2 linked regions of the Solitalea canadensis DSM 3403 genome follow. Each later gene encodes a partner of the first gene's protein in a complex. Links are inferred from orthologs where the notes say so. Each region holds a gene or a part of one and is shown in the gene's direction. Other genes may lie near its edges.

Evidence for each region.
Region 2: the proteins of uvrB (region 1) and SOLCA_RS05675 are in contact, whole or in part, in a crystal structure (PDB 7EGT), measured with the Thermus thermophilus proteins. The link is inferred for Solitalea canadensis DSM 3403 from one-to-one orthologs. Residues at the interface, in WP_096411307.1 of Thermus thermophilus: Glu23, Leu25, Arg26, Asp27, Gly28, Glu29, Arg30, Phe31, Arg55, Glu326, Asp327, Phe328, Glu379, Ser382, Gln383, His398, Gly400, Arg401; in WP_096412145.1 of Thermus thermophilus: His654, Arg656, Phe657, Gln666, Asp668, Glu669, Lys680, Arg681, Leu682, Ser683, Lys685, Tyr686, Ala687.

What each region holds. Positions count from the first base shown.
Region 1 is NC_017770.1:4,834,023-4,842,788, reverse strand. What follows is about bases 1,579-4,546. They hold uvrB (excinuclease ABC subunit UvrB), read left to right. Parts: upstream 1,579-2,031; coding sequence 2,032-4,062; downstream 4,063-4,546. Other genes in these bases: SOLCA_RS20390 (peptidoglycan DD-metalloendopeptidase family protein), read right to left, coding at 4,217-4,546; upp (uracil phosphoribosyltransferase), read right to left, coding at 1,579-1,695. Outside these bases: SOLCA_RS22580 (site-specific recombinase), read right to left, coding at 1-151; tRNA (guanosine(46)-N7)-methyltransferase TrmB, read left to right, coding at 267-908; more of upp, read right to left, coding at 1,051-1,578; more of SOLCA_RS20390, read right to left, coding at 4,547-4,900; SOLCA_RS20385 (Rossmann-fold NAD(P)-binding domain-containing protein), read right to left, coding at 4,980-5,444; SOLCA_RS20380 (menaquinone biosynthesis family protein), read right to left, coding at 5,441-6,349; mqnB (futalosine hydrolase), read right to left, coding at 6,355-6,981; SOLCA_RS20370 (MGMT family protein), read left to right, coding at 7,253-7,585; SOLCA_RS20365 (carboxymuconolactone decarboxylase family protein), read left to right, coding at 7,667-8,011; SOLCA_RS20360 (metal-dependent hydrolase), read left to right, coding at 8,026-8,706. UniProt on the Escherichia coli protein: The UvrABC repair system catalyzes the recognition and processing of DNA lesions. A damage recognition complex composed of 2 UvrA and 2 UvrB subunits scans DNA for abnormalities.
Region 2 is NC_017770.1:1,381,719-1,390,490, reverse strand. Bases 1,838-4,811 are described here. They hold SOLCA_RS05675 (ATP-dependent helicase), read left to right. Parts: upstream 1,838-2,174; coding sequence 2,175-4,448; downstream 4,449-4,811. Other genes in these bases: SOLCA_RS05670 (DUF4290 domain-containing protein), read left to right, coding at 4,495-4,811; SOLCA_RS05680 (OmpA family protein), read left to right, coding at 1,838-1,935. Outside these bases: SOLCA_RS05685 (dipeptidase), read right to left, coding at 1-1,093; more of SOLCA_RS05680, read left to right, coding at 1,354-1,837; more of SOLCA_RS05670, read left to right, coding at 4,812-5,295; murA (UDP-N-acetylglucosamine 1-carboxyvinyltransferase), read left to right, coding at 5,356-6,672; SOLCA_RS05660 (LysE family translocator), read left to right, coding at 6,720-7,367; SOLCA_RS05655 (NADPH-dependent FMN reductase), read left to right, coding at 7,398-7,754; SOLCA_RS05650 (C1 family peptidase), read left to right, coding at 8,264-8,772. UniProt on the Escherichia coli protein: A helicase with DNA-dependent ATPase activity. Unwinds DNA duplexes with 3'-5' polarity. Translocates on single-stranded DNA with 3'-5' polarity. Initiates unwinding more efficiently from a nicked substrate than double-stranded DNA.

The sequences.
Region 1 (8,766 bases):
GTTGTATTATCTTGTTTAGGGCAAGCTGGGAAGAGGCAGATTCACTTACTTTTCGAGGGCGTATTGCATCAACAAGGTCAACTAATTCGTCGACACCTGCTTCCTTGGGATATTGTTTTATATAGTGTAATGATTCTTCTAATGTATGCATGAAAGCTGTTTTTCAGATTTTAACTGTTAATTATTAATTGCCGAAAGTTCCGCTGATTCTGCTGCAAAGATAAAGATGAATTTTTTATAGCTTCGATGTTGCTATCTTTGCGCCCGTGGGAAAGAATAAATTACGTCAATTCGCAGAGTTAGATACGTTTCATAACGTGTTTCAAAAAGATGGCTCCCTAAAAGGTAAATGGAGCACCGAATTTTTCAAAAACGATCATCCAATTGTACTTGAACTCGCCTGCGGTAAAGGCGAATATACCGTAAATCTGTCTAAAAAATTTCCGGAGAAGAACTTTATTGGTATCGATCTTAAGGGGAACCGACTATGGACGGGTGCTAAAATGGCTATAGAAGAGCAAATTAACAATGTTGCATTTCTCCGTATTCAGATCGAACATTTGCAATCCTATTTTGAACATAATGAAGTAGATGAAATTTGGATAACCTTTCCTGATCCTCAGCCCCAGGTAAGTCGTGAAAAGAAAAGATTGACTTCGATGCGTTTCCTGGAAGTTTATCGACCAATATTAAAGGAGAATGCCATTATTCACTTAAAAACCGATAACGATCAGTTATATGAATACACGTTAGAAGTTATTGCTGATAATAAATTGGACCTATTGGCAAACACAAATGATGTATATAATTCAGCATTATTGGATGATGTACTTCAGATAAAAACATATTACGAACGCAAGTACCTGTCACAAGGAAAAAATATCAATTATGTAAGATTTAGGCTTTAACTTATTGCGGGGTTCGGGTTTTTAATTACGGATTTCGGGTTAGGGTTTACGAATTCTTTGCTTAATTGAGAATTATAATTAACTCCAAATGCAATCAACTTATAACACGCAACCCGAAGCCCGTAATGAATTCTTAAATGAATTAAAGTTTCTCGCCAAAGCAAAGATCACCGGCGTCGCCTAAACCAGGTACGATGTACGCTTTAGAAGTTAGTTCTTCGTCTACAGCACCCAACCATAGATTGGCCTTTGGCAAATGAGCGCGCACATGTTCAATTCCTTCGATACTGGCAATAATGCTTACCAAGTGTAGTTCTTTTATATCAAAGCGAGCCATTAGCTCCTTACAAACAATCACCATTGATTTACCGGTAGCCAACATAGGGTCCGATACAATTACTATGCGATTGGCCATATCAGGTGTGGAGAAATACTCTACTTTTATCTCAAACTCACTGTTTTTCTTATTTTTCCTGTATGCAGCAATATAAGCAGAGTCTGCTCTATCAAAATAATTCATAAAACCCTGATGCATGGGCAATCCAGCTCTTAAAATAGTAGCAAGAACCGGCTGTTCTTTTAGTAAGGGAACTGTAGCTACTCCGAGTGGTGTCACTATTTCTTCACTGGTGTAAGTCATCTTTTTGCTTATCTCATAAGCGAAGATCTCACCTAAACGCTCCAGATTTTTTCGAAAACGCATGCGGTCACTCTGAATATCAATATGACGCAGCTCCGCTAAAAAATGGTTGGCTATTGAGTTAGTTTTACTGAATATAGTAATCATAATGAGCGTTTATTGGTCTAAGTTAATGAAAAAAGTGTTGTATTAATGTTCTTAATTTTCAAACGAAATAGTATTTCTCACCCTACAAAAGAAACATGTAGTAAGCAAACCAAAAATGAGGAAAGACAGGTTTCTGAAAGATTCGGCAATAAATTTTCTGAAAATTAAACAAAAACTTAATTTACGCTGATTTTCTGCTGACATACGGTTGTCACACCCCTTGTGCAATTTTGCCCTGTCCATCAAATTTTAATGGATTGATAAAAGATTTACACGATTAACTAATCGTTGTAAATCAAAAATGATTATTTATTGTTCTGCTTATATTTGACTTACATGAAATTTCAACTTACTTCAGAATATAAACCCACAGGAGACCAGCCGGAAGCAATTCGTCAGCTTGTCGAAGGTGTAAACAACGGTGAATTGTTTCAAACGTTACTAGGAGTTACCGGTTCGGGAAAAACGTTTACGGTTGCCAATTTGATTGAGCAAACCCAACGTCCGACGCTTATTCTCAGCCACAATAAAACACTGGCAGCACAATTATATGGAGAATTTAAACAGTTCTTCCCGGGTAATGCTGTTAATTACTTTGTTTCTTATTACGATTATTACCAACCGGAGGCTTACATGCCTACCACAAATACCTATATTGAAAAAGACCTGAAGATTAATGAAGAGATTGAGAAATTACGTCTGAGAACTACGTCTGCTTTAATGTCCGGACGCAGAGATGTAATTGTCGTTTCTTCTGTTTCCTGTATTTATGGTATGGGAAATCCCGAAGATTTTGCGAATTCGGTTTTTCGAATAGGAGTAGGTACGCGCATCAGCAGGAATGCTTTCTTACATCGTTTGGTAGAAATTCTTTACTCACGTACTACTGCTGATTTCAGGCGGGGAACGTTCAGGGTAAAAGGAGATACTGTGGATGTTTATCCTGCCTATGCTGACTTTGCATATCGCATTTCTTTCTTTGGTGATGATATTGAAGAACTGAGTGTTATTGATCCTATTTCAGCAAAAACGCTGGAACGTATGGATCATTTGGCCATATTTCCGGCTAATCTTTTCGTTACGCCCAAGGAGAAAATGACCAAGGCTATTTGGTCGATTCAGGATGAACTTCAAATGCGTCTTCACCAGTTAACCGAAGATAAGCGCTTTTTGGAAGCTAAACGATTGGAAGAAAGGGTGAACTATGACCTGGAAATGATGCGTGAATTGGGCTATTGTTCGGGTATTGAGAACTACTCTCGTTTCTTTGATGGCAGACAACCGGGCATGCGTCCATTCTGTTTGCTGGACTATTTTCCGGATGACTTTTTATTGGTGATCGATGAAAGTCACGTTACCGTTCCACAAATAAGGGCTATGTACGGAGGCGACCGTTCACGTAAAATCTCATTGGTTGAGTACGGATTCCGTTTACCAGCAGCTTTGGATAATCGTCCGCTAAATTTCAATGAATTTGAAAGTTTAACCAGTCAAACAGTATACGTAAGTGCAACACCTGGAGATTATGAACTTGAAAAAACTGAAGGTGTAGTGGTTGAACAAGTTATTCGTCCGACTGGTTTATTAGATCCAATAATCGAAATAAGACCAGTTCAAAACCAGGTGGATGATCTATTAGATGAAATAGACATCACTGTTAAGAAAGGTGACCGTGTTTTGGTTACTACCCTTACCAAGCGAATGTCGGAAGAACTGGCTAAGTACATGGATAAACTGGGCATCAAGTGTCGTTACATCCATTCTGAGGTTAAAACATTGGAACGAGTAGAAATTTTACGAGGATTACGACTTGGTGAATTTGATGTATTAATTGGTATCAACTTACTTCGTGAAGGACTTGACTTACCAGAGGTTTCATTAGTGGCCATTTTAGATGCTGATAAAGAAGGTTTCTTAAGATCTGACCGCGCGTTGATACAAACCATTGGTCGTGCCGCCCGGAACCAAGATGGACGTGTGATTATGTATGCCGATTCAATTACCGATTCAATGGATCGCACCATAACAGAAACCAACCGTCGTCGCGAAAAGCAGATTCAATACAATGAAGAGAATGGCATCATTCCTACAACTGTTCGCAAAGAAAAAGCGGCTATCATTGAACAAACTTCGGTAATTGATTTTAAAGGAGGCATTCAACAAGCTTATGTGGAGAATGAAACACCAACCCTTGCTGCTGATCCGATAGTTGAATACATGACCAAGCCTGAACTTCAAAAATCAATCGATAATACACGTAAAGAAATGCAGAAAGCAGCTAAAGAAATGGATTTCTTGCTGGCTGCCAAGTTACGTGATGAAATGTTTGCTTTGGAAACGATGATGAAAGAAAAGTTTGAAGTATAAGCTACTAATTATAAACTAAATGCAGATTTTTAAAGTTATTTTAAAAATTTTTCTAACAAAAGTTAATGTCGCCACAGAGCGACATTTTTCGTTCTTATACTCTTTTAAAAGCCATAGTTAATCAGAACGCCTTTCTTATATTATTTTCCTTTTTCTAAAATGCCAGAAGCCAGGCCGGATCAGGACAATTCGCAAGGTATTTATCTCTTTCGGACAGTTTGCATACACCGGGATAATCGCCATAATAACCTTCCATATTAATAATTAATTGAAAATGAAGATGCGGAGGCCAGCCGCCATTAACCGTGTAATCACCTAAACTGGCTATTTTCTGCCCAGCGTTTATGTGCATTCCTTCTGCTAATCCAGCAAGACTTTCAAGGGAAAGGTGTCCGTATAATGAATAAAATTCAAAACCTTCAACCTGATGCTTAAGAATAATTGTCGGACCATAATCACCAAAATTGTCATTATTTTTGAAGCTATGAACAACACCGTCAATAGGAGCATAGATCACAGTTCCGGCAGGTCCCCAAATATCAATACCTAAGTGTAATCTTCGTGGTTCTTCGCCCGTGTCAAAGTGACTGCTAACGCCATAAATCTCTCTGTACTCGTCATAACCACCAATACCAAACTTCGAACCGGAGTTTATGCGTTTTGCATCCACCCAATCGGAGAATTTGTGAATATCAGCAATAACATCTAAAGTCAACTCGCCATTTATCTTTTGAAAACTAACTTGAAATAGCTTTTCAGAAGTGGGATCGAAATCAACAACAGATGCTTTCTTGGTATTTAACAGAATTGTTTTTAATGTTTGTATATCAGCAATCATAAACAGCCCCCTTTCCTATTTTAGATTCAAAATACTAAATGTTCATCAAAGTGAAGAAAACCGAAGATTTTATCCTGGATTACACTCCTGCTAATTCATAAACTCCAGGCTGCTTTCGATCGTGCATTCGCTCCAAAATTGCTCGTGGAAGTTCAGTGATATCCTTCTCGTTATATTTTATTATCGACCAATAATAGGGCTTCAATTCACTCTTATCAGCCAAATCATCAAATGCAGTTTTCTCTGTCGATGCAACAATTAATGGTAAGCCCCATTGAATGCAGGTATTCCATATAGGTTCTGCTTGTTGAAAACCATCAGTGCTTGTTACGATAACAAACTGTACATGCAATTGATTAACATCCAGAAAACGTGTTAACTCTTTGTACCTAATTTTCTTTGTAAAGCGTTTTCCATTAAGGGATGATGCACCTTTATCATTTTTATGATCAAACACTATTACCAAATCATTGAAATTTGCAGCATTTAATGCAGTTACCAGATTGTCTCCAGGCTGTCCTGCCCCTCCGACCAATACTATCATGAAACGAAAAGATTTTCTTGTGGTTTTGTAATGATTCCTTTTTCGGCAGCAATAGCAAACATTGTTTGAATTGCTTTGCGTCCTTCTATTCCTAAATCGATGGAAAACTTGTTTACATAAGTTGTAATGTGTTTATACATCACCTCTTCATCCATTTCTTGCGCATGAGCGCGGACAAATTCCAACGGTGCTTTAGGGTTCTTACAAGCAAACTCAACACTCTCTTTGATCAAGCGATTTACCTTTTGTTGGATTTCTAAAGGGAGCGCTCTTTTTACACAAATACCACCTAACGGAATCGGCGAACCCGTTAATTGTTCCCAATACTCACCTAGGTCAATTACTTTCTTTAACCCTTTTTGTTGATAGGTAAATCGGTTTTCATGTATAATTAATCCCAGATCAATTTCATCATTCAGCAATTGAGGCTCTATTTCCGAAAAAACTAATTCCTGCTTTTGCTTCGCTTCAGGGAATGCCAGGCTTAACAAAAAGTTGGCTGTTGTATATTTACCTGGAATACCAATTTTACGTTCATTCACTGCAGAAGAAACACGTTGCACGAGTTTAGTAACCGGCTCGCGGCCACTGCATGCAGCAATCCGATCTTTATCCGTCATTGTTTCTTCACAAACATCCGTTTTTGAGATTAACAACGGCCCAACTCCAAACCCAAGCGCACTACCTGCATCAAGCAACGCATACTTGTCGGCAGCGTAGGCAAAAGCATGATAGCTTAATTTCGTAATATCCAGTTCACCTCTGAATGCTTTTTGATTCAACGTTTCAACATCATCAAAAAACACTTCAAAATCCAGCCCCTCTGTATCGATCTTTTTATTTACCAGTGCATCGAAAATAAAAGTATCGTTTGGACACGGAGAAAACCCTAATGTTAGTTTCATTGTCGTTATTTTATCTGTATGTAACGATCTGTCAATCGTTTTAATTCTGCATTTAAATTTTTTATAGCAAGCGGAATGTTCCAAGATTCCCGATTTCTGCGTTCAACATAATTAGAAATACTTCTCAGTTGTACACATTTAACTCCTTCGCTTAAACACACATAAAAAAAGGCGGCTCCTTCCATGGATTCTACTTCAGCCGGAAACAGCTTCAACGCTTTAGCAATACTCACCTCATTTCCATGTACCTTATTAACGGTTATGCCTCCTACTTTTGGCAGTTCCTCCATAAGAAAGGAATTTTCAAGTCTTTTGTTTTTGAATGGAGCATCATCTGGACTTACAAAGCCCATGCTAAACAAGTCGATAAAGTTTTCTCCATCTTCGGCTCCTAATTCAGGAAAACCATCTGAAATCACCTCAACCACGCTTCCCAACTCAATAGAGCCATCAAAGCTTCCGGCAATACCTACATTTATCACCAAGTCATACTTTTCAGCGGATAGTTTACGGGTAAGCTGATAAGTAGTAGCGACCATACCCACTCCGGTAATCAATACATCACAAGCGGGATTAGTATCAAGGAAGGGTCGGATCTCAGCCTCGGTGGCGGCAACTACTAATATTTTCATGAAGGGCAAAAATAAAAGACTAAAAGGAATAAATGCACGCAAAGTCGCAAAGACGATAAGAATAATCTAATCTTGAGATAAGTTTAAGAAAATGGGGACTCGCAAAGTCGCTAAGGATATCTATTTTATGGATTAGTATTCGATCTGGCTAAAATCATATCGTAAATTATTCTTGGCGTCTTAGCGGCTTTGCGCCGGCACCATAGAATCTTTCCTTCTTTTTTCCTAAATTTCAATTCCTAAAACCCTCATCATTTTTTATTGTTAACTAATGGATAATCAAAATTTTTTCCAACAGGTGTATGAAGTTGTTCGTTTAGTTCCTCCGGGAAGGGTTACCTCTTACGGAGCAATTGCGAAATTCCTGGGGGCTCCCGGAGCTTCAAGACAGGTGGGCTGGGCCATGAATGGCGCAGGTAGTTTGAAACCTCCCGTGCCAGCACATCGAGTTGTAAACAGAAATGGAGAACTATCCGGCAAGCACTTTTTCACACCTCCTTCATTAATGGAAGATTTACTAAATCAAGAAGGAATTACCGTAGTAAACGATAAAATTCAGAATTTCAAGACACATTACTGGGATCCGGAAGTAGAGTTATTGTAGTCAAGAGCTTAAATAAAAATCGGTGTAATCCATTATAACACCACTAACAAGAAAAATCGGTGTAATCGCCAAATAAAATTTATGGGAAAGTTAATAAACGAATTCAATGATTACCGCACACGCATGAATGAGCGTGTGATGGAAACTGCCAATACTAACATAAAGCGTTTTTATGCACTTGATACTACCTCTTACGCGGAAGGGGCTTTAGATGTTAAAACCAAGGAATTATTGGGTTTAGTTGCATCAATGGTTTTACGTTGTGATGATTGTATTAAATATCATCTAGGCAAATGCAAAGAGGCAGGTGTCAATCATGAAGAAATGAATGAAACCTTTATGATTGCCATGCTGGTGGGAGGCTCCATTGTTATTCCGCATTACCGCAGAGCTGTTGAATATTGGGATGAATTAAACGAAGAATAGCTAACACTATAGAAATGAAATTTACATATTATGGACACTCTTGTTTTTCCATTGAAACAGGTGGCAAAACCTTATTATTTGATCCTTTTATTACAGGGAATGAGTTGGCTAAACATATCGATGTAAGTAAAATTAAGGCTGATTATATCCTTATCTCACATGCCCACTCGGACCATACGGCTGATGTTGAATTTATAGCTAAAAATACAGGCGCCAAAATTATATCCAATTTTGAAATCGTAAGTTATTATGAAGCAAAAGGCTTTCACGGTCATCCAATGAATTTTGGAGGAAAATGGAACTTTGATTTCGGAGTGGTGAAATATGTACAGGCCTTGCATAGCAGCAGTTTCGGCGATGGAACATATGGCGGCGAGCCGGGAGGTTTCATCATTACTTCCAATGGCAAAACCGTTTATTACGCTGGCGACACTGCACTATTCTCAGACATGCAACTGTTTGGTCGTTTACATGCCATTAACTGGGCTATTTTACCTGTTGGAGATAATTTCACCATGGACGCACAACAAGCTGCAGTGGCATCATCAATGCTTAATTGTGACAAAGTGATTGGGGTACATTATGATACCTTCGGATTCATTAAAATTGACCACGAGGCCTCGAAACAATTGTTTGCTGTAGAAGGAAAAGAGTTACATCTTGTTCCGATTGGCAATAGCCTGAACCTTGAATAATAAAGAGTTAATTAAGATAAATTTTTCGGCTCCTCTGACCAGATTGAACAGAGGAGCCGG
Region 2 (8,772 bases), 3.5 Mb from region 1 along the record:
CCGAAACTTTTACTTTAACATATTTAGGAGCGATTTTCTCAAAGTGAGCTTTGAACAAATCTGAAATCTCATCTGAATTTTGTCCCGGAACTAAGCGCATTGAGATTTTGGCGTTTGCTTTTGAAGGCAATACCGTCTTAGCACCTTCACCAATGTAACCACTCCAAATCCCGTTTACTTCTAATGTAGGACGTATTGAAGTTCTTTCAATCGAAGTATAACCTTTTTCACCCCAAACCTCATCAATGTTCAGGTCTTTTTTATAAGCTTCTTCACTGAAAGGTTGTTTCGCCATTTCTGCACGTTCAGCATCCGAAAGCTCAATCACTTTATCGTAAAAACCCGGAATGGTAATATGATTATTTTCATCATGCAATGAAGCGATCATTTTAGCTAAAATAGTTGCCGGATTAGCCACAGCTCCACCGTAAACACCAGAGTGTAAGTCGCGGTTCGGACCAACAACTTCAACTTCCATATAAGCTAAACCACGTAAACCGCATTCAATTGACGGTACATCATTAGCGATCATCGAAGTATCAGAAATTAATACCACATCACCTTTTAAACGCTCTTTGTTTGCTTTAACAAACGTTGCAAGATTTGATGAACCAACTTCTTCCTCTCCCTCGATCATGAATTTAACGTTACAAGGCAAGGTGTTGGTTTTCATCATCAACTCAAATGCCTTTACATGCATGTACATCTGACCTTTATCGTCACATGCACCGCGTGCATAAATAGCGCCTTCAGGATGTTCTTCAGTAATTTTTACAGTAGGCTCGAATGGAGGAGTATGCCATAATTCAAGCGGATCTGCCGGCTGAACATCATAATGACCATACACCACCACTGTTGGCAATGACGGGTCGATAATTTTCTCACCATAAACAATCGGATAACCTGCTGTAGGGCAAACTTCAACTTTGTCTGCACCTGCATCAATTAAACGAGCTTTAATATAATCTGCAGTTTTTAATACTGATTCTTTATATTGAGGATCAGCACTTACTGAAGGGAAGCGTAGAATATCAAACAATTCGTCTAAGAAACGCTGTTTGTTAGCTTCAATATAGTTCTTGATGGTTTCCATGAAATTAGAATTTGTGGCAAAGGAATAAAGAAATATATAAATATGGAATGAATGTTAAGTATTTTTTTCGTTGAAGTTCAAAGTTATTTGTTTTTGGAATAAATGTAAGGTTTTGTGACCAAACCCTAATAATAGATATTTATAGTCATAAATATTAACTATTAAGAATATTATATTCACATAACAACATTTTTACCAAAAATGTTGTTTTTTGATACAAATGACGTAGGTTTGTTTGCAGCCTTGAATATTAACACTTTATGATAAGTCTTCTGAAGAAGCCCAAAAGCATTTTTTTCTTACTTACTCTTTTTACTGTCGTATTTCTTCTTAATTCATGTAATTCTACCAAAAATCATAAAACAACGCCTGATACGTATATTAAAAAATACATGGATAAAGAGGCTTTTGAAATTCAGCGTGCAGTAAAGGATAGTAAAGTGGAACGTGTTGGCGATTCTATTAAGGTTACATTTACCAACGAGATCTTTTTTGATCACAACCAATATACTCTCAAGCCTCAAGCCGAATCATCAGTTAAAAAATTGGTGATCATCCTGAAAAAATATTCAAAGACCTATAATATTATTCAAGGCCATACCGATGATACCGGTAATGATGATTATAATCTTTCATTATCTTATAAACGGGCTGAAGAGGTAAAGCATTTTTTAAGTCTTAACGGAATTGAAGAAAAACGTATGAATGCATACGGTGTTGGAGACACACAACCTGTTGCCTCTAATAATAATGAGGAAGGAAAAGCCAAAAACCGTCGGGTTGTCATTTGGATTACCGTAGATTACGGATTAAAAGAAGAAGCAGAGGCTAGAACCCAATAATTAGTTTAAACTGCAAAGCCATAACTATACACAGAAAATTAGTTAGGAGAAGTCTCTTTTAAAGAAGTTTGCAGGTGTTGCTTAACGCTGAAAATAAAAAAATCCTTAACTTAGCAGGCTAAAAATCCTGAACTTTGTAGCTTTATTCAAAAGTTGTTATCAGCAATTCTGGTTACGACAAAGATTAGAATTGTCTAGCTTTTTCAGGATAATTACCATACTTAATAACTTACTATACATTGAGTTACTTAGATAAATTAAACCCTACCCAACGTAGTGCTGTTGAATGTACTGAAGGACCATTAATGATTATTGCCGGTGCGGGTTCGGGTAAAACTCGAGTGATTACTTATAGGATAGCGCATCTGATAAATAAAGGTGTAGATCCGTTTAATATTTTAGCCCTTACATTTACTAATAAGGCCGCAAGAGAAATGCGCGAACGTATTTCAGCTATTGTGGGTCCCGACGCCAGAAATATATGGATGGGTACTTTCCACTCTATATTTGCTAGAATTTTACGTGTAGAAGCGGATAAACTGGGTTATCCAAGTAATTTCACCATTTACGACACAGACGATAGTAAAAGTTTGTTGCGAGCGATTATTAAGGAGCAGCAACTCGATGATAAATTATATAATGTAAATTTTGTACTTAATCGCATTTCATCTGCAAAGAATAACCTGATTTCGGTTGCCGAGTACAAGAAAAATGAAACTATTCAGGCTGACGACTTCTCTTCGGGCAGAGGTAAAATGGGTGAGTTGTACGAAATTTATGCACAACGTTGTTACAAAGCAGGTGCTATGGATTTTGACGACTTGCTTTTTAAAACCAATATTCTCCTGAAACAATATCCTGATGTGTTAAATAAATACCAGCATAAGTTCAAATATATTATGGTGGATGAGTATCAAGATACCAACTTTTCTCAGTACATCATTGTTAAAAAACTTGCTGCGGTTAACCGAAATATTTGTGTGGTGGGTGATGATGCTCAAAGTATTTATGCATTTCGCGGGGCCAATATTGAAAACATTCTGAACTTTGAAAAAGACTATCCTGAGTTGAATGTGTTCAAATTAGAACAGAATTATCGTTCTACACAGAACATCGTAAATATTGCTAATAGTATCATTAAAAATAACACCAACCAGTTAGAGAAAAATGTATTCTCTGAGAATGAAACTGGTGAAAAAATTAAAGTGATACGTGCATTTAGTGATAATGAGGAAGGAAAAATCGTGGCGGAATCCATATTGCAGGAACGCACGATTAAAAACCTGGATTATCACGGCTTTGCGATCTTATACCGTACCAATGCTCAGTCCCGTTCATTGGAGGAAGCATTACGTAAGTTAAATGTTCCTTATAAAATTTATGGTGGCATGTCTTTCTATCAACGGAAAGAGATCAAAGATCTGATCGCCTATTTCCGTTTGACTGTTAACCCGAATGATGAAGAAGCATTAAAACGAGTTATAAATTATCCAGTTAGAGGAATTGGTAAAACCAGCTTGGATAAAATTATTGTTTTGGCCGATGAAAAGAATCTGCCATTATGGGAAATTGTGTCCAATATCCATTTATACGTTAGTGGCCGAGGTGTTGAAAACATCATGAACTTTGCCACTATGATCCGCAGTTTCCAGGCATTAGCAAAAAACAATACTGCTTATGATGTTGCCGAACATATTGCTAAACAATCGGGAATTTTGCGTGATTTACATGCAGATAAGTCGATTGAAGGGTTAAGCAGGTATGAAAACATCCAGGAATTATTGAATGGTATAAAGGAGTTTAGTGAGCGTGAAGACATTGAGGACAGAAGTATCAGCCAGTTTTTGATGGATGTAGCTTTGTTAACCGGTGATGAAAAGTCTGAAGAGGAAGAAAAAAACACAGTTTCTTTAATGACCATTCACTCCTCAAAAGGATTGGAGTTTCCACATGTTTATATAGTTGGTTTGGAAGAAAACCTCTTCCCTTCTCAAATGTCCTTAAACTCACGACAAGATCTTGAAGAAGAACGTCGCTTGTTTTATGTGGCCACTACGCGTGCTGAAAAAAAACTTACCCTTACTTATGCAACAAGTAGGTTTAAATTTGGTACCTTAAACAATTCGGAGCCAAGCAGATTTTTGGATGAAATAGATCCAAAATTCCTTGATCTCGACTTTAACCCGGCGAAACAACAAAAAGAGTCGAGTTTATCGGTTGATTTCGGAGATGAGCGAAAAGGTTTTACTGAATTTGCTTCAAAACCAAAGATCACTGCTAAAGTGAAAACGACTCAATTGTTGGCAAAGGCCCACATTCCGACGGAAGGATTTGCCCCTAGCGATACTTCAGATTTGCAAGTTGGCATGGAAGTAGAGCACGAAAGATTTGGTTTCGGTAAAGTAATTAACTTAGAAGGTAAAAAACCAGATATTAAAGCAACTATATTCTTTAAGGAGCTTGGACAAAAGCAGCTTTTACTTAAATTTGCCAAACTAAGGATTGTATCTTAAAAAAGAATTGCCCTGTAAAAAGGCTTGAACGTAAACACACCACTACATGTCAAAAGACAACCAAAAGCCATTCGATTATAACACAACACGTCCGCGCTTGTTAATGGCCGAGTATGGACGTAACGTTCAGAACATGATCAACTACGTTTTAACTTTGGAAGACAAAGAAGAACGTAATAAATATGCGCAAGCGGTGATTGAGTTAATGGGGCAATTAAACCCACATTTACGTGATGTCACTGATTTTAAACATAAATTATGGGATCACTTGTTCATTATCTCTGATTTTGCATTAGATGTAGAGTCACCATTTCCGGTGCCATCAAAAGAATCTATTTATGCAAAACCACACCCGTTAAAATATCCTTCTAACCATATAAAATACAAACATTACGGCAAAACGCTTGAGTATATGATTGATAAGGCTCGTGTCTTGCCTGATTCAGAACGCAAAAGCCAGTTTGTTAATTCATTGGCAAGCTTTATGAAAATGTCGTATATCGGATGGAATAAAGACACAGTAAGTGACGAGACTATCATCACTGACCTGACGGAGCTATCTAAAAACGAGTTAGATGTTCAGGAAGCTGCAGTTGCATTAAGCAAAATGGACTTCCGTGCAATTGCTCGTCAAACCAGTAACCGCGATACACGCGAGGCTCGTGAAAAAATGTCAAAAGATCATCGTAGCGACTATAAAGACTATAAACGCTCATCTTCTTCTGGTGGATATAGTAGAGGTGGTGATAGAAATGACCGTGGTGGTGACAGAAATGATAGAGGTGGCGACAGAAACGACCGTGGACATAGCAGACAACAGTACAACAAACGTCCCCCACAACGCTAACTAAAACTACTTTTTCGCACAACATAATCGATACTTAAATAATCCTGAGATACAACACAGATGAGTGCTTTTGAAATAATTGGAGGAAAAAAACTTAAAGGAGAAATTACGCCGCAAGGCGCTAAGAACGAAGCGTTGCAAATCATTTCAGCCGTTCTTTTAACTGAAGAAAAGATCACAATTTCTAACATCCCTGACATTGTGGATGTAAATAAACTGATCGATTTATTAAAAGATTTAGGCGTTAATGTTGAACGTATTTCAAAAGACACTTATACTTTTGAGGCTAAAAACATCGATCTTGAATACCTAAACTCTGACAAGTTTAAGAAAAAAGGTGGTGCTTTACGCGGTTCAGTAATGATCGTAGGACCATTATTGGCTCGTTTTGGAAAAGCTTATATCCCTAAGCCAGGTGGCGACAAAATCGGACGCCGTCGTTTAGATACTCACTTCCTTGGTTTTGAAAAACTGGGAGCAAAATTTAATTATAATCCGGTTGATCATTTCTTCAGTGTTGACGCAAGTGATCTTAAAGGAACCTATATGTTGTTAGATGAAGCTTCTGTAACCGGAACTGCAAACGTAGTTATGGCTGCAGTTTTAGCAAAAGGAACAACAACCATCTATAATGCCGCATGTGAGCCCTATTTGCAACAACTTTGTAAAATGTTGAACAGAATGGGTGCAAAAATTTCAGGTATTGGTTCTAATTTATTAACCATTGAAGGAGTTGAAAAATTAGGAGGAACCGAACACCGCATGCTGCCTGATATGATTGAAATTGGTAGTTTTATCGGTTTAGCCGCCATGACAAAGTCTGAAATTACCATCAAAAATGTAGCCTACGAGGAGTTAGGTGTTATTCCGGAGGTATTCAAACGTTTAGGTATCAAATTAGAACGCAGAGGTGACGATATTTTTATTCCTTCGCAAGAGGTATACGAAATTGAAACATTTATCGACGGTTCTATTTTAACAATAGCTGATGCTCCTTGGCCAGGCTTCACTCCCGACTTATTAAGTATTGTATTGGTAGTTGCTACTCAGGCAAAAGGAAGCGTGCTGATCCACCAGAAAATGTTCGAAAGCCGTTTATTCTTCGTAGATAAACTGATTGACATGGGAGCTCAGATCATACTTTGTGATCCGCACAGAGCAAATGTTATAGGTTTAGGTCGCCGCAATCAGTTGCGTGGTATTTCAATGACCTCACCTGATATTCGTGCCGGAGTTTCATTGCTTATTGCAGCTTTATCAGCCGAAGGCAAAAGCACCATATTCAACATCGAGCAAATTGATCGTGGTTACCAAGATATCGATGTACGATTACAAGCCCTTGGTGCTGATATTAAACGTATTACCGTAAATGAATAATTTTTTCTACTGCTAATATTGCTCTTGCAGATAATTTTTAATCATCAATGGAGCAACTATATATTTTTGCAATTGCATTTGTCGCAAGTTTTATCGGCTCTTTACAGTTAGGGCCGGTAAATCTTACGGTAATACAAACATCTGTCAATAAAAACTTCAAAGCAGCGTTTTGGGTTTCAATAGGTGGTTGCTTACCTGAAATTCTATACGCTTTAATTGCTGTTGCCGGAACAAGTCTGATCGATGCTAAAAGTTCATTCTTTACCTATGCAGGCTTTTTTATGGTTCCTCTCCTATTAGGGTTGGGTATTTTCAAAATCATTAAATATAAAGAACCTGAAAACACAGAACCACAAGAGTATCCAAGTACTTTATTTGGCGACTTTATGAAAGGTTTTATGCTTTCAATTGTTAATCCTTTACTATTACCGTTCTGGAGTACTGTTTTAATCTATAATACAAGTATTCATGTTTTTTCCCTGGATAATAAGATGGAAAAATCATTGTTTGTATTTGGTGCAGCTGCCGGAGCACTAGGATTATTAATGCTGTTCGCCGGTGTGGCCCACTGGAAAAAAGAGCGAATCAATAAGTTGGTGAACGGAAATATTAATAAAGCAATCGGTTGGGTATTTATTGTATTAGGACTTATTCAGTTAGTAGTTTTTGGTCTTAGGTACAAGCATCTCATCTAAGAACTACCAACAAAAACAAACATTCTGTTTATGAAAATCTTAGCAATTCCCGGAAGTCTCCGAAATAATTCTTCATCCAACAAGATCTTAGATTTTATTTCAACAATAACTCCCGAGCATGTAGATTTTCAGGTTTACGATAAATTAGCAGCTATTTCTGCATTTGATGATAGCGATGAGGTTCCGCAAGCTGTTCTACATTTTAAAAGGGCAATCAAGGAAGCTGATGTACTATTAATTTGCACACCAGAATATGCTTTTGGCGTTCCCGGAGCTTTAAAAAACGCAATCGATTGGACCGTATCGTCTGGTGAATTTGTAGAAAAACCAGTTGCCTTAATTACGGCTTCCTCCCAAGGAGAGAAAGGGACACGCTGCCCTTCTTAATATTCTGAGTGCCTTGTCAACAAAAACACCGGATTCTGTAACATTGCTTATTTCTTTTATTAGATCAAAATTAAATTCCACAGGAGAAATTAACAATCCGGAACTAAAAGAGCAATTAAAAGATTTGTTAAAATCACTAATCGCAATAAAATAAACTTTGCACCAAATAAATCTCCTAAACAACAACCTATCAACAACTTATCAACAACTATTTTAAAAACAAGCAAAAGTATTAGTTTCGCATTCTCTAAATTTTACGCGCCATGCTTTATATTGCTTTGCTTGCTTCCGAAATTTTTATTGTTACGTTATTTGTCTACAGAATAATCAAAGATCCTGCACGAAAAGAATAAACATAGTAGGTCTTATTAGCTTTCTGAATAAATAATTTTCCTTTTTGTTAAACCTCCGTTGCCAACTGAAATAAATCAGTTACAAAGAGTTATTGTCCTTTGCTCCCATTGCTTAATTCTTATATTTGGCGCTTTCAAAAAACTCAATCACTGTATATGAACGTTAAATATTTTCTTGTTGTACCTCTCATTGCCCTGGCTACAGCCGTAAATGCCCAGGATAACCTGATCAAAAGTTTAGAGAACAATCAAAGTGCAAGCAGTAAAGAAGGCTTCAATTTTACTACTGTAACGAATGCAGAAGCTACTTCAGTTAAAAATCAAGGTAGTTCAGGCACTTGTTGGAGTTATTCTACTAACTCATTTCTTGAATCAGAAATGATTCGTTTGGGTAAAAAGCCGGTAGATTTAGCAGAGATCTTCACCGCAAGAAATGCTTACATTGAAAAAGGTGTTAATTACGTGCGTATGCATGGAGCAATCAGCCTAGGTGACGGAGGTGCATGCCATGACGTTATAAATATGTATGCCCAGTATGGAGCTCTGCCACAAGACGTTTATACCGGTTTAAATTATGGCACTAAGAAAAATCAGTTCAAAGAAATGGCAGCCATTACCGAAGCTGTTTTACAGGCGGTCGTTAAAAACCCGAATGGTGAATTAAC